2 regions of the Streptomyces sp. R41 genome follow, and region 2 is predicted to be linked to the other one. Evidence: riboswitches for the same ligand, from Rfam matches in the RefSeq annotation. Region 2 holds a riboswitch; the other holds the start of a gene.

Region 1 (7,137 bases), 5.4 Mb from region 2:
CTCCAGCATCAGGGCCGAGATCGACAGGCCCGTCTCGCGGGTCAGCCGCAGCAGCTCGTCGCCCGTGCGGAAGGGGTACTTCAGGACCGTGTCGTCCAGCTTGATGCGGTCCTCGCCGACGGCGTCCTCGTCGACCACGAAGCCGCCGCCCACGGAGTAGTACGTCTTCTCCAGCACGAGCTCACCGGAGGCGTCGTACGCGAAGATCGTCATGCCGTTGGCGTGGTACGGCAGCGCCTTGCGGCGGTGCAGGATCAGGTCGTCGTCGAAGGAGAAGTCGATCTCGTGCTCGCCGAGCAGGTTGATCCGCCCCGAGGACTTGATCTGCTCGACCCGCTCGTCGGCGCCCTCCACGTCGACCGTCCGCGGTGACGCGCCCTCCAGGCCGAGCAGCACGGCTTTGGGGGTGCCGTGCCCGTGCCCGGTCGCGCCCAGGGAGCCGTACAGCTCGGCGCGTATGGAGGTCACAGGGGCCAGCAGCCCCTCGTTGCGCAGCCGCCGGGCGAACATGCGTGCCGCGCGCATCGGGCCCACCGTGTGGGAGCTGGACGGGCCGATGCCGATCGAGAACAGGTCGAAGACCGAGATGGCCACGGGGACTCCTCAAAGCGGGGGTGGTGCAAGGGGTGGCGCAGGGGGCGGGCGCCGCGCACACCTCCAGTGTGCGCGGCGCCGCGAAGAATCGTACGTTCCGTACGAATTACTTCAGGCCGGGGTACAGCGGGTGCTTGTCGGCCAGAGCGGACACGCGGGCCTTGAGGGCCTCGGCGTCGTACGACGGCTTCAGCGTCTCGGCGATGATGTCCGCGACCTCGGTGAAGTCCTCGGCCGTGAAGCCGCGGGTGGCGAGGGCGGGCGTGCCGATGCGCAGGCCGGAGGTGACCATCGGCGGGCGCGGGTCGTTCGGGATGGCGTTGCGGTTGACCGTGATGCCGACTTCGTGGAGGCGGTCCTCGGCCTGCTGCCCGTCCAGCTCGGAGTTGCGCAGGTCGACCAGGACCAGGTGCACGTCCGTGCCCCCGGACAGGACGTCCACGCCGACGGCCTTGACGTCGTCCTGGACCAGGCGCTCGGCCAGGATCCGTGCGCCGTCGAGCGTGCGCTGCTGGCGCTCCTTGAAGTCGTCCGAGGCGGCGACCTTGAAGGAGACGGCCTTCGCGGCGATCACGTGCTCCAGCGGGCCGCCCTGCTGACCCGGGAAGACCGCGGAGTTGATCTTCTTGGCCAGCTCGGCCGTCGAGAGGATCACGCCGCCGCGCGGGCCGCCCAGCGTCTTGTGGGTGGTGGTCGTGACGACGTGGGCGTGCGGCACCGGGTTCGGGTGCAGGCCCGCCGCCACCAGGCCGGCGAAGTGCGCCATATCGACCATGAGGTACGCGCCGACCTCGTCCGCGATCCGGCGGAACTCGGCGAAGTCCAGCTGTCGCGGGTACGCCGACCAGCCGGCCACGATCAGCTTCGGCTTGGACTCCTTGGCGAGGCGCTCGACCTCGGCCATGTCGACCTGGCCGGTCTGGTCGTCCACGTGGTAGGCGACCACGTTGTAGAGCTTGCCGGAGAAGTTGATCTTCATACCGTGGGTCAGGTGCCCGCCGTGCGCGAGGTTCAGGCCCATGATGGTGTCGCCCGGCTTGAGCAGCGCGAACATCGCGGCGGCGTTGGCCTGGGCGCCCGAGTGGGGCTGCACGTTGGCGTGCTCGGCGCCGAAGAGCGCCTTGACGCGGTCGATGGCGATCTGCTCGACCACGTCGACGTGCTCGCAGCCGCCGTAGTAGCGGCGGCCCGGGTAGCCCTCGGCGTACTTGTTGGTCAGGACCGAGCCCTGGGCCTCCATGACCGCGACCGGAGCGAAGTTCTCCGAGGCGATCATCTCCAGGGTGGACTGCTGGCGGTGCAGCTCGGCGTCGACGGCGGCGGCGACGTCCGGGTCCAGCTCGTGCAGGGGCGTGTTCAGAAGCGACATGTTCTACGACCTCTCAGCCGGCGGAAAAGGCGGTGTACTCGTCGGCGGAGAGCAGGTCGGCCGGCTCCTGTGCGACGCGCACCTTGAACAGCCAGCCGCCCTCGAAGGGCGCGGAGTTCACCAGCGACGGGTCGTTGACCACGTCTTCGTTGATCTCGGTGATCTCGCCGTTGACCGGGGAGTACAGGTCGCTGACCGACTTCGTCGACTCCAGTTCGCCGCAGGACTCACCCGCGGTCACCGTGGAACCGACCTCCGGAAGCTGGGCGTAGACGACATCGCCGAGCGCGTTGGCCGCGAACTCGGTGATGCCGACCGTCGAGACGCCGTCCTCGGCGACCGACAGCCACTCGTGCTCCTTGCTGTAGCGCAGCTGCTGGGGGTTGCTCATGGCCTGAATTCTCCTGTACGCGGGGGAGTGCTGGTGAATGGGGGACTGCTGGACCTGCTGGTGAGCAGGGAAGAAGTGCGCGGTGTCGCTTTTGGTTACTTCTGGACCGCGCTCAGTCTCTACTTCTGGCGCTTGTAGAAGGGCAGCGCCACGACCTCGTACGGCTCGTGGCTGCCCCGGATGTCCACACCGACCCCGGCCGTGCCCGGAGCGGCGTGCGCGGCGTCGACGTACGCCATCGCGATCGGCTTGCCCAGCGTGGGGGAGGGGGCGCCGGAGGTGATCTCGCCGATCACCTTGCCCTCGGCGACGACCTGGTACCCGGCGCGCGGGACGCGACGGCCCTCGGCGATCAGGCCGACGAGCACCCGCGGCGGGTTCTCGGCGGCGCGCTCGGCGGCGGCCTCCAGGGCGCTGCGCCCCACGAAGTCGCCCTCCTTCTCGAACTTCACGACCCGCCCGAGCCCCGCGTCGAAGGGGGTGAGCGAGGTGTTCAGCTCATGCCCGTACAGCGGCATGCCCGCCTCCAGGCGCAGCGTGTCACGGCAGGACAGGCCGCAGGGGACGAGCCCGACCGGGGCGCCCGCCTCGGTCAGCGCCTGCCACAGCTTCTCGGCGTCCGAAGGGGACACGAACAGCTCGAAGCCGTCCTCGCCGGTGTAGCCGGTGCGCGCGATCAGCGCCGGGACGCCCGCGACCGTGCCGGGCAGACCGGCGTAGTACTTGAGGCCGTCCAGATCGGCGTCGGTGAGCGACTTGAGGATGCCGGGGGACTCGGGGCCCTGCACGGCGATCAGCGCGTACGCGTCACGGTCGTCGCGCACGAGAGCGTCGAAGCCCGCGGACCGCTCCACCAGGGCGTCCAGCACGATCTGCGCGTTGGAGGCGTTGGCGACGATCATGTATTCGGTGTCGGCCAGCCGGTACACGATCAGGTCGTCGAGAATGCCGCCGTCCGCCTGGCAGATCATGGTGTAGCGGGCGCGGCCGACGCCGACGGAGGCGATGTTGCCCACGAGGGCGTGGTTCAGGAGCTCGGCCGCCTGCGGGCCGGTGACGGTGATCTCGCCCATGTGCGAGAGGTCGAAGAGACCGGCCTTCGTACGGACGGCGAGGTGCTCGTCGCGCTCGGAGCCGTAGCGCAGGGGCATGTCCCAGCCTGCGAAGTCGGTCATCGTCGCGCCGAGCGAACGATGCAGGGCATCGAGCGCGGTGTGACGGGGTGCGTTGCTGCTCATCGGTTGGGGCTCCCAAGGCATGACGGCGAGGTCGTTCCTCCCCATCTGTCATCGGAACCTGAGAGGTTCATCACGACCCCGCGAAACGGTGGTCCTGACTTGCACCTTGGGTGGAGCCACTGGTCAGCGGCCCGCTTTTCAGATGTGCCTCGCCCGCGCGGTAACGGGGCCTGAGAGATTCAAGGGAGGGACTTGCTCCTTCGGCGCCCCGGCACGTCGTACGTGACCGGGAACTCTCCCGCGCGGATTCAAGCGGCCGGTATGCAGTTGGCGGGCACATCATTGCACGCGCCGTCCGATCCCGGCAGTCCGCATCTGTAACCCGCCTGTGGCAGTCCGAATACGGAAACAAGAAGCACCGCGCATTACCTTCTCTTTACACTCGACGGGGATGGGACTCCAGACCCAAGGGGAGGACGATCACGGTGAACAGGACCACGGCGTACGCGACGACCTCGGGCATCGCGCTGCCCAAGCAGCCCGGCGCCCCGGCCCGGGAGGCGTGCGGCCCGCTCCCGACGGCCGTCGTCCGCGACCTCAGGGACCGCGCGGGACACAGCCCGCACGGGCTGCACTTCGGGGCGCTCGACCTCGTCGTGGTCACCGGACTGCCCGGCAGCGGCAAGTCGACGCTGATGCGCCGGGCCGTCACGGGGGCGCGCATCGACTCCCAGGACACCCGCGACCGCTGGGACGGCCGGATGGCCCGCTGGCTGCCGTACGCGGTCTACCGCCCCCTCGTCCGACTCGCGCACTACGCGGGGCTGCGCCGCGCCCTGCGTTCCGGCGCCGGAGTCGTCGTGCACGACTGCGGTACGCAGGCCTGGGTGCGCCGCTGGCTCGCCCGCGAGGCCCGGCGGCGGGGCGGCGCGCTGCATCTGCTGCTGCTCGACGTCACGCCGGGAGCCGCCCTCGAGGGTCAGCGTGAGCGCGGCCGCGGCGTCTCGCGGTACGCGTTCGCGCGCCACCGCGGCGCGGTCACCCGGCTGCTGCGCTCCGTCGAGAAGGGCGACCTGCCGGAGGGCTGCGGCTCGGCGGTCCTCATCGACCGGGACGCGGCGGACGTGCTGCGCCGGATCGACTTCGGCCGCTGAAGGACCCTACGAGCCGACGACTCAAAGGTCGTACGAAACAGGCGTGCGAGATGGTCGCATGAGCCTACTAACCTTGCCAGCCGGAACACCGGAGCACCCGAACAGCGGTTCACAGCAGGCGGTAGACAGATGGACTTCCCCGACTTCCCGGCACAGGCGCACCCCCATCCGCACGGCGGATGGCCAGGCAACGAACTGGAGGAGGTGCTGTCGGCCTCCCTCGGCGTGCCTTCGGCCGGCGCCCGCATCGTCGAGGTCCTCGGCCGCAGCTTCGTCTGGGTGCCCCTGCCGAACGGGGGCGGCCCGCGGAGCGGCCCGCTCGACCTTCCCACGCTGGAGATCGAGGGCCAGGCGTACGTCCCCGTCTTCAGCTCCGAGGAGCAGTTCCGCCAGGTCACCGGCGGCCACATGTCGTACACGATCGCGCCCGCCGTCGAGTTCGCCCGCGGTCTGCCCCCGCAGGTCGGCATCGCGGTGAACCCGGATGGCGTGGTCGGCGTACCGCTGCCGCCGCTCGCCGTCGCCGAGCTGTGCCGGGCCGGGCGGACCCCGCTGGACGGGCCCGCGAGCGGCGGCCGGGTGCGGCTGTTCGAGCCCGACTGGCAGGAGGACCCGGTGGACTTCCTGTCTGCCGCCTCGGCCGAGTTCGCCGAGACCGGCGTCGTGCTGACCGCCCGCCGCTGCCTGGCCGCCATCGAGACCGCCGACCCGGTCATGTTCATCGGCGTCGAACTCTCCCAGTGGGAGGGGGACCTGCGGACGCTGCCCATGGAGGCGCTGGGCCGCGCACTGGGCAGGGCCGAGGTGAAATGGCCGGTGAACCTCGTCCTCCTGGACGTGGCCCAGGACCCGGTGGGCGAATGGATGCGCGCCCAGGTGCGGCCCTTCTATCAGCAGGCCCACTAGGAGCGCCCCGAAAGGGGCGCGGGGAACTGCGCGACCAGCCACGAGCGACCCGCACTCGCGTGTCGACAACAAGCCCCGGGCTCTTGGGCGGTTGTTGTCGGCCGAGCCACCTAAGCTGGTTTCATATCCAGGGGCCAGGATTCTCGAAGGGCGGTAAAGGGTGAGCGCGAGCGGCACGGCGGCGGCCGGGCAGGTCGAGCACATGCTGCGCCAGGTGACGCCCGGGCGCTACGACGCCTACGAGGCGCTCCTTCGCGCGCTCGCGACCCCGTCGTCCGGCCAGGTCTGGATGCTGCTCTGGCACGGCCAGGCCGGTTCCCCGGACGCCCAGTACGGGAACATGGAGGTCGACGGCTTCGGGTACGCGCCCTGTGTCACCTCCGCCCAGGAGCTCTCGGCCAGCGGCTGGAACCGTTCGTACGAGGTCGTCGACGGCCTAGACGTCGCCCGCACCCTGTACCCCGACCACTTCGGCCTCTGGCTCAACCCGCACGCCCCGGGAGGTGGCGTCGGCATCCCCTGGCTGGACCTGCGCCGCATCGCCACCGGACTGGAGCGCCAGCCCTCGGGCCCGCTCCGGCTCTCCGAACCGGGCATCGAGATCCCGCAGTTCTACGCGCTCCTCTCGCAGAACGCGCACCGCACCTCGGCCGTGCGCTCGCTGCGCCGCGCCTGGGTGCAGCCCGCGCTCGGGGCGCCGTATCTGGCCATCGGCCTTGACGTGTACGACACGTCGCCGCCCGCCGTCGACTCGGTGCGCGCGATGATGCAGCAGTCCATCAGCGCGGTCCCGGACGGGCTGCCCGTCTCGACCGTCGCGATGTCCGACGAGTACGACCCGGTGGCGATGTGGCTGCGGGCCAACGCCCGGCCGTTCTACGACCGCGAGGCGCACGCGGCTCCGGCGCAGGCACCGATGGCGGGCGGCTACGGCTATCCGCCGGCCCGCGGCGGCTACTGACCGGGGACCGGGGCCGGGGGAGCCCGGATCGGGCCCGGCTGTCATCATGACCTCGTACGGCCGTGTCGCGCCGCCCGCGCCTCGCGGCTGACCTGCGCGGGAGTGGACGTACGGGCTGGATGTCCGCTTTGAGGACGACATACGCCGGAAGGGTGCCTCGTGGGGCCTTTCGACCCAACTGCCCCCTGTCCGGCCCGCGTTACCCACTGTTCGGATAACGGAATCCCCTTAACCGCATCACGGTTGCGCATACTTTCTCCATCAGACCTGGCACGTGATCGTGCGGGCACTGAAGACTCCCCTGTCAGACATGGGGTCATCGATCCTGTGAGCGAGTGCAAGTCGAAGGATCAGCCGGGAAACCACTCCGCACCATCTGCGGTCCCTCCCGGCATGCAAGTGAACCAAGCCGCAGACAGCGGCGGGCGTAGGCCGGTCACCACCGGTCAGAGGGGTCGGGTCACTGTGACCGCACCGATCGAGACCACCGGGGCGGCAACGGAAGCACAGCCTGAGGCCGTGCTTGCCGGAGTCGACAAGGGGCAGATCGAGGGCCGTTCCCTGGGACAGATCGCCTGGACGCG
Region 2 (7,137 bases):
TCCCGGGTCACGGAGGATGATGCCCAGGCAACGCGATCGATAACGCCCTGGAGACACCCTCCGCCCGCTACCCTGTACCGGGTACCCGCGGCACATTCACCGGGCATGATGCAATGTGCAAGTTTCAGCCCGACATGATCTCGTGAAAAACGCCGACGAGAATCGGCCGACCGCTCCGGCGAAGCATTCCGAGGTCATCGCGGCACGTCGGCACAGAATCGGGACGAACCTCGCGTTTCGCCGACCGAATAGTGCCTTGCTCTTCATATTTGGGACGGCTAGACGAAACACCGTCTGAACACGTGTCGTATAAACTCCGCAAACGAGGCAGAGAGTTGGCGCTCGCGGTCCTAGGTCCTGTCGTCAAGGTGACTTACGGCAGGCGACACCCTGTTGGCAGATCCAGACCCCTCGCCCTTCTGACCCCGAGAGCTGACAGCGCCGTCCGCCCCCGCCCTCGCGCCACTGTGCCTGTCGAATGAGAGGCGACCCACCATGCCGCTGCACGTACCCCCGGCTCCCGCGCCCGCCCTGCGCACCGTCCTCACGGCACTCGGTTCCCCCACCGCTGTCCGCGAGGCGCGCACTCCGTCCCTGCGCCTGGCGCAGGGACCCGTCACGCCCGAACTCCCGCTGCCGGTGCACGTCCTGGACCGGATCACTCCCGCGGGCGCCTCCGCCACCCGGCTCGCCGGGTGGCGATTCCTGATCCGCTGCGGGGACCGCTCGGTTGCCGCGGCCGACACCATGCTGACCCCCGACGGCTGGGCCTTCTCGCGCTTCTTCGAGGGCCCGTACATCACCGCCACCGAACGCGCCCTGCGCCAGGCGGAGACCATGCAGCAGCCGTACCAGGCACGTCTGTTGTCCGTGCCCGAGCTCTACATGCTCACGCTCTGGCTGCACGGCGACTGCGCCGCGGACGGCGCCACCGGCCATCCGGCCGCCACCGATCTCCTGGTCCCGCTGGCGCCCGCCCCGCCAGGCATCGCCGCGCACCGCCCGCACCGCGTCGCCGAACTGCTGCCGGTGCTCACCCTCCGGGTCACGCGCGCCCCGCTGCGGAGCTCCCCCGCGGAAGTCCCCGCATAGGTCCGCGCACAAGCAAAACATCCGTGCCCCGCCGCCGTTTTCCCGGCCGCGGGGCACGTTGCTCGTTAGGGCCGCACCCCGCTCGTACGAGGGAAAACGTGCCGCTCAACCCGACCGGACTAGCCCCTTTCGGTCACCTCGAACCACCCGAAGGGGCAGTGCGGTTGGAATGAACCGACCGCACGGGTGATGCGTCATCAACCTGTGAGAAGCGGTGCCGCTAAATCCCTGCGGATTCACGCCCGTAGGGCAACACTGGGTTCCAGACCACACACCAACGGGGGGCGGCCATGACCACATCGAGCCGCGGGACAGACACCACAGCCATCACTCACATCTCAACCCAGCGAAAGATCCCATCCATGTGCCAGCACCAGCCACCCTGTCCGTCAGCCGAATCAGCCGACCGGGAGTCCGCCCGTCTCGTGGCGCACCACCCGGAGCAGGGATGGAGCCTGCTGTGCAACGGCGTTCTGCTCTTCGAGGACACCGGTGAGCTCCTGCCGGACGGCCAGATCATCGCCCCGCACCGCCCCATGGGCAGCGAACACGTGATGACGGCCGCCTGAGCCGCACAACCGGGTGGCCTCACCAGCGAGCCACCCAGACATAAGAGGGGCCGGCCCGGAGACGTACTCTCCGAACCGGCCCCGACGCATGTCCGAGGGTGATCACTCCCCGTAGCCGTCCAAGTCCCGAGCGCTGATCAGTCCTCGTAGGCGTCCAGCGGCGGGCAGGAACAGACCAGGTTCCGGTCGCCGTACGCCTGGTCGATGCGGCGCACCGGCGGCCAGTACTTGTCCGCGGCCGAGACGCCGGCCGGGAAGACGGCCTCCTCACGCGTGTAGGCGTGCTCCCAGTCCCCGCCGAGCGCGGCGGCCGTGTGCGGCGCGCCCCGCAGCGGGTTGTCATCCGCCGCCCACTCGCCCGAGCCGACTTTCTCGATCTCCGCGCGGATCGCGATCATCGCGTCGCAGAACCGGTCGAGCTCGCCCAGGTCCTCGGACTCGGTCGGCTCGATCATCAGCGTGCCGGCCACCGGGAACGACATCGTCGGCGCGTGGAAGCCGTAGTCGATCAGGCGCTTGGCGATGTCGTCGACGGTGACGCCGGTCGCCTTGGTCAGCGGGCGCAGATCGATGATGCACTCGTGCGCGACGAGCCCGCCCGGACCGGTGTAGAGCACCGGGTAGTGCGGCTCCAGGCGCTTGGCGATGTAGTTGGCGGACAGCACGGCCACCTGAGTGGCCCGCTTGAGGCCCTCGCCGCCCATGAGCCGGACGTACGCCCAGGAGATCGGCAGGATGCCCGCGGAGCCCCAGGGAGCGGCCGAGATGGGGCCGACACCGGTCTTGGGACCGGCCGCGGGCTGCAGCGGGTGGTTCGGCAGGTACGGCGCCAGGTGCGCGCGCACACCGACCGGGCCGACGCCCGGACCGCCGCCGCCGTGCGGGATGCAGAACGTCTTGTGCAGGTTGAGGTGCGAGACGTCACCGCCGAAGTGGCCCGGCTTGGCGAGGCCCACCAGCGCGTTGAGGTTGGCGCCGTCGACGTAGACCTGACCGCCCGCCTCGTGCACCTGCGCGCAGATGTCGGCGACATGCTCCTCGAACACACCGTGCGTCGAGGGGTACGTGATCATCAGCACCGCCAGCTCGTCGCGGTACTGCTCGATCTTGGCGCGCAGGTCCTCGACGTCGATCTCGCCGTCGTCGGAGGTCTTCACGACGACGACCTTCATGCCGGCCATCACGGCGCTCGCGGCGTTCGTGCCGTGCGCGGAGGACGGGATGAGGCAGACGGTGCGCTGCTCGTCGCCATTGGCACGGTGGTAGCCGCGTACCGCCAGCAGACCGGCCAGCTCACCCTGCGAACCGGCGTTGGGCTGCAGCGACACGTTGTCGTACCCGGTGACCTCGGCGAGCCGCTCCTCCAGCTCACGGATGAGCGTGAGGTAGCCCTGCGCCTGCTCGGCGGGCGCGAAGGGGTGCAGCTGACCGAACTCGGGCCAGGTGACCGGCTCCATCTCCGTGGTCGCGTTGAGCTTCATCGTGCAGGAGCCCAGCGGGATCATTCCGCGGTCGAGCGCGTAGTCGCGGTCGGAGAGCTTGCGCAGGTAGCGCAGCATCGCGGTCTCGGAACGGTACTGGTGGAAGACCGGGTGCGTGAGGTAGTCGTCGGTCCGCAGCAGCGCGGCCGGCAGCGTGTCCTGCGCCGTCGCGTCCAGCGCCTCGACGTCACCCTTGACACCGAACGCCGTCCACACGGCGCCCAGTTGCTCGCGCGTGGTGGTCTCGTCGCAGGAGAGCGACACGTGGTCGGCGTCCACGAGGTGGAGGTTGACACCGCCCTCGCGCGCGGCGGCGACGGTCTCAGCGGCCTTGCCCGGCACCCGCACGGTCAGCGTGTCGAAGTACGCGCCGTGCACGACCTCGACCCCGCCCGCCGTCAGACCCGCGGCGAGGATCGTGGCATAGCGGTGCGTACGGCGCGCGATGGTCTTCAGACCATCGGGACCGTGGTACACGGCGTACATGCCGGCCATCACGGCGAGCAGCACCTGAGCCGTACAGATGTTGCTGGTCGCCTTCTCGCGGCGGATGTGCTGCTCACGCGTCTGCAGGGCGAGGCGGTACGCCTTGTTCCCGTCCACGTCGACGGACACGCCGACGAGTCGACCCGGCAGGCTGCGCGCGAAGGTCTCGCGCACCGCCATGTATCCGGCGTGCGGCCCGCCGAAGCCCATCGGCACACCGAAGCGCTGCGTCGTACCGACCACGATGTCGGCGCCGAGCTCGCCGGGCGAGGTGAGCAGAGTCAGGGCCAGCAGGTCGGCGGCGACGGTGACGACCGCGCCCATCCCGTGCGCCTGCTCGATGATCGGCTTGAGGTCGCGCACGGCACCGGAGGCGCCCGGGTACTGGACAAGTACGCCGTTGATCTCACGCTCGGCGATCTCGGCGGGGATGCCTTCGCTGAGGTCAGCGACGACGACCTCGACGCCGGTCGGCTCGGCGCGGGTCTGGATGACGGCGATGGTCTGCGGCAGCGCGTCCGCGTCGACCAGGAACAGACCCTTCTTGTTCTTGCCCATGCGCCGGGACAGCGCCATCGCCTCGGCGGCGGCGGTGCCCTCGTCGAGCAGCGAGGCACCGGAGGTCGGCAGCCCGGTCAGCTCGGCGACCACGGTCTGGAAGTTCAGCAGCGCCTCGAGACGGCCCTGCGAGATCTCCGGCTGGTACGGCGTGTACGCGGTGTACCAGGCCGGACTCTCCATGACATTGCGCAGGATCACCGGCGGTGTGAACGTGCCGTAGTAGCCGAGGCCGATCATCGAGTCGAGCACCTGGTTGCGGTCCGCGAGGGAGCGCAGCTCGGCCAGTACCTCGGCCTCGGTGCGCGCGCCCGGCAGGTCCAGGGCGTCGGCGTTCTTGATGACGTCCGGGACCGCGGCGGCCGTCAGCTCGTCGAGCGAGCCGTATCCGACCTGCGCGAGCATCTTGGCCCATGCCTCGGAGTCGGGCCCGATGTGGCGCTGCTCGAAGGGGATTCCCTGTTCGAGCTCGGAGAGCGGAATGCGGTGGGCGGTCATTGCGGAGGCCTCCTGGTCTGACGCGACCTTCGAGGGGCACCCCGGCACGGGTACCCCGACGGCCTCCCCCTCTGTCATCTCAACCTGAGAGCTTCACCGGCCCGTCCGCTGACGACCCGGTTTTCACCGTCGGTGAGAGCGGAGGCCATCGACACCCGCCCTGCTTTCCAGAGTGACCTCGTCCGTGCGGTACGTGAGCCTGAGAGATTCCGGGGAGGATTTGCTCCTTCGGCGCCTCCGATGAAGTCTGGAGGACTCTCCCGCACGGGGTCAGCAGCCGCCTGCCAGCCTACCAGCGAGGACAAGACACGAGCCTTCGAGTGGCCGCCCTCCTGAATGTGCTCTTTTGTAGTGCTTACGGATGAGTTGCGACCAAGAGGAGGGCCCGTGCAGACCGACATCGATCCGCGCAACCTGATCGGCCGCAAGGCGTTCGACCGCAATGGCACCAAGATCGGCACGATCGACGAGGTCTACCTCGACGACGCGACGGGGATCCCGGAGTGGGCGGCCATACGCACGGGCCTGTTCAGCAGGGACGCCTTCGTGCCCCTGGAGCCCAGTGAACTCGTCGAGGGCACCCTGCGCATCCCCTTCGACCGAGCCCTGATCAAGGACGCCCCCGACTTCGGCGTCGGACGCCACCTCTCACCCGAGCAGGAACTCCAGCTCTACCACCACTACGGTCTCGACGTGGCACCCCCTCCGCCGCCGCCGGACCGGGACTTCGGCCGACTCGCGGGCTCGGAGGACACCTGAGGTCCGGGGTCCGAAACCCGGGGCCCCGGCTCCTGCGGTCTTCGCTCCACCAGGGGCAGCGGATCCGCCGGCTCCAGCTGTGGATCGTCGGTCCGGAACGTCCGTACCCGCCCGGGCCCTGCTGAGTAGGGCGTCTCGAACCGCACCGTGACCCGCCCAAGGCCGCTGCCCTGCACCCACCCGTGCCCGTACTCGGCATGCCGCACATCGTGCCCCGCGGGCCACCGCCGCTCAGCGGGCGGCACATGCTCCTCGGCGGACTCCTGCGGCGTCTCCTCAGCGGAATGCTCCAGGACCACCTGCTCTCCCGCGGCGGCCTGCGCCTGTGCGAACAGGTCCTCCTGCGTGTAGTCGGCGAGCCCGGACACGCCCACACCCAGCAGTCGCACGCCACCGGTCGTGTCCACCGCCTCCAGAAGCCGCGCGGCGGCCTCCCGTACGACCGTGGGGTCGTCCGTCGGCCCCCGCAGCGTCTCGGACCGGGTCAGCGTCGAGAAGTCGTACCTGCGCACCTTCAGGACGATGGTCCGCCCCGACAGCCCGGCCCCGCGCAGCCGCCCCACACACCGGTCGGCGAGCCGCTGCACCTCCAGACCGACCCGCACCCGGTCATGGATGTCCACGTCGTACGTGTCCTCGACCGACACCGACTTGGTCTCCCGCTCGGCCACCACGGGCCGCTCGTCGTGGGCCAGCGCCATCGCGTACAGAGCGTGCCCATGGGCCTTCCCCAGCAGCCGTACGAGCTCGTCCTCGCCCGCCTCGGCGATCTCGTCGACGGTGGTGATCCCGGCACGCCGCAGATGGTCACCAGTCGCGGGCCCCACGCCCGGCAGCGTCCGCACCGACATCGGCCCGAGCAGCGCACGCTCGGTCCCCGGCTCTATCAGCACAAGGCCGTCGGGCTTGGCCTGCTCCGAGGCAATCTTCGCGAGCATCTTCGAAGCCGCGAGACCCACCGATCCCGTGAGGCCTGTGACGGCCCGGATGTCCGCGCGCAGCTTCACCCCTGCCAGCCGCGCCGAGCCCTCGTCCCAGGCCGTTCCCCCCGCCTCCAGGTCCACGAAGGCCTCGTCCAGGCTCAACGGCTCCACCAGGGGCGACAGGGCCCCCAGCAGCCCCATCACCTGCTCGCTGACCTCCCGGTAGAGCCCGAAGCGCGGCACGAGATACGCGGCGTTCGGCGCGAGCCGGCGCGCCTGGGCCATGGGCATCGCCGAGTGCACTCCGAAGACGCGGGCCTCGTACGAGGCGGTGGCGACGACTCCGCGCGGCCCGAGCCCGCCCACCACGACCGCTTTGCCGCGCAGGCTCGGCTTGGATGCCTGCTCCGCCGAGGCGAAGAAGGCATCCATGTCGAGATGCAGGATCGTGGGCGCGGTTCTCACATCTCCGATGCTGCCCTACGCCACTGACAATGCCCCGGTACGGCCCGCGCCCGTGGACCTCGCCCGTCGCGGCCGACTCCCCTGCGGCCCCGCCCGGGCCTCAGACGGCCCGGTTGCGGCGTCGCGCCAGCTCGTCCGTAGGGTTGTGTCCGACGAGCGTCTCGCCGGTGTCCACGCGCTCTCCGTGCAGCTGCGAGAGCGCGCTCTCGACGTCCCGCCACACCACACCCACGGCGATCCCGAAGACACCCTGGCCACCCTGCAGCAGCGCGTGGACATCGTCGGGGGACGTGCACTCGTAGACCG

The links. A riboswitch is a leader RNA that binds a small molecule or an ion and turns the genes downstream of it on or off. The one in region 2 is predicted to bind glycine.
Region 1: another riboswitch for glycine. It lies ahead of gcvT (glycine cleavage system aminomethyltransferase GcvT); the one in region 2 lies ahead of gcvP (aminomethyl-transferring glycine dehydrogenase).

The regions. Positions count from the first base shown of each region.
Region 1 is NZ_CP163443.1:7,293,861-7,300,997, forward strand. Features, by position in the region: gene AB5J53_RS33360 (L-serine ammonia-lyase) at 1-594, opposite strand, end outside; gene glyA (serine hydroxymethyltransferase) at 701-1,963, opposite strand; gene gcvH (glycine cleavage system protein GcvH) at 1,977-2,354, opposite strand; gene gcvT (glycine cleavage system aminomethyltransferase GcvT) at 2,474-3,592, opposite strand; glycine riboswitch at 3,741-3,843, opposite strand; gene AB5J53_RS33380 (AAA family ATPase) at 4,012-4,686, shown strand; gene AB5J53_RS33385 (enhanced serine sensitivity protein SseB) at 4,816-5,592, shown strand; gene AB5J53_RS33390 (enhanced serine sensitivity protein SseB C-terminal domain-containing protein) at 5,753-6,553, shown strand; gene AB5J53_RS33395 (ABC transporter permease) at 7,019-7,137, shown strand, end outside.
Region 2 is NZ_CP163443.1:1,886,868-1,894,004, forward strand. Features, by position in the region: gene AB5J53_RS09015 (hypothetical protein) at 496-1,092, shown strand; gene AB5J53_RS09020 (DUF5999 family protein) at 1,455-1,661, shown strand; gene gcvP (aminomethyl-transferring glycine dehydrogenase) at 1,799-4,684, opposite strand; glycine riboswitch at 4,862-4,957, opposite strand; gene AB5J53_RS09030 (PRC-barrel domain-containing protein) at 5,072-5,443, shown strand; gene AB5J53_RS09035 (DNA polymerase IV) at 5,365-6,831, opposite strand; gene AB5J53_RS09040 (MerR family transcriptional regulator) at 6,932-7,137, opposite strand, start outside.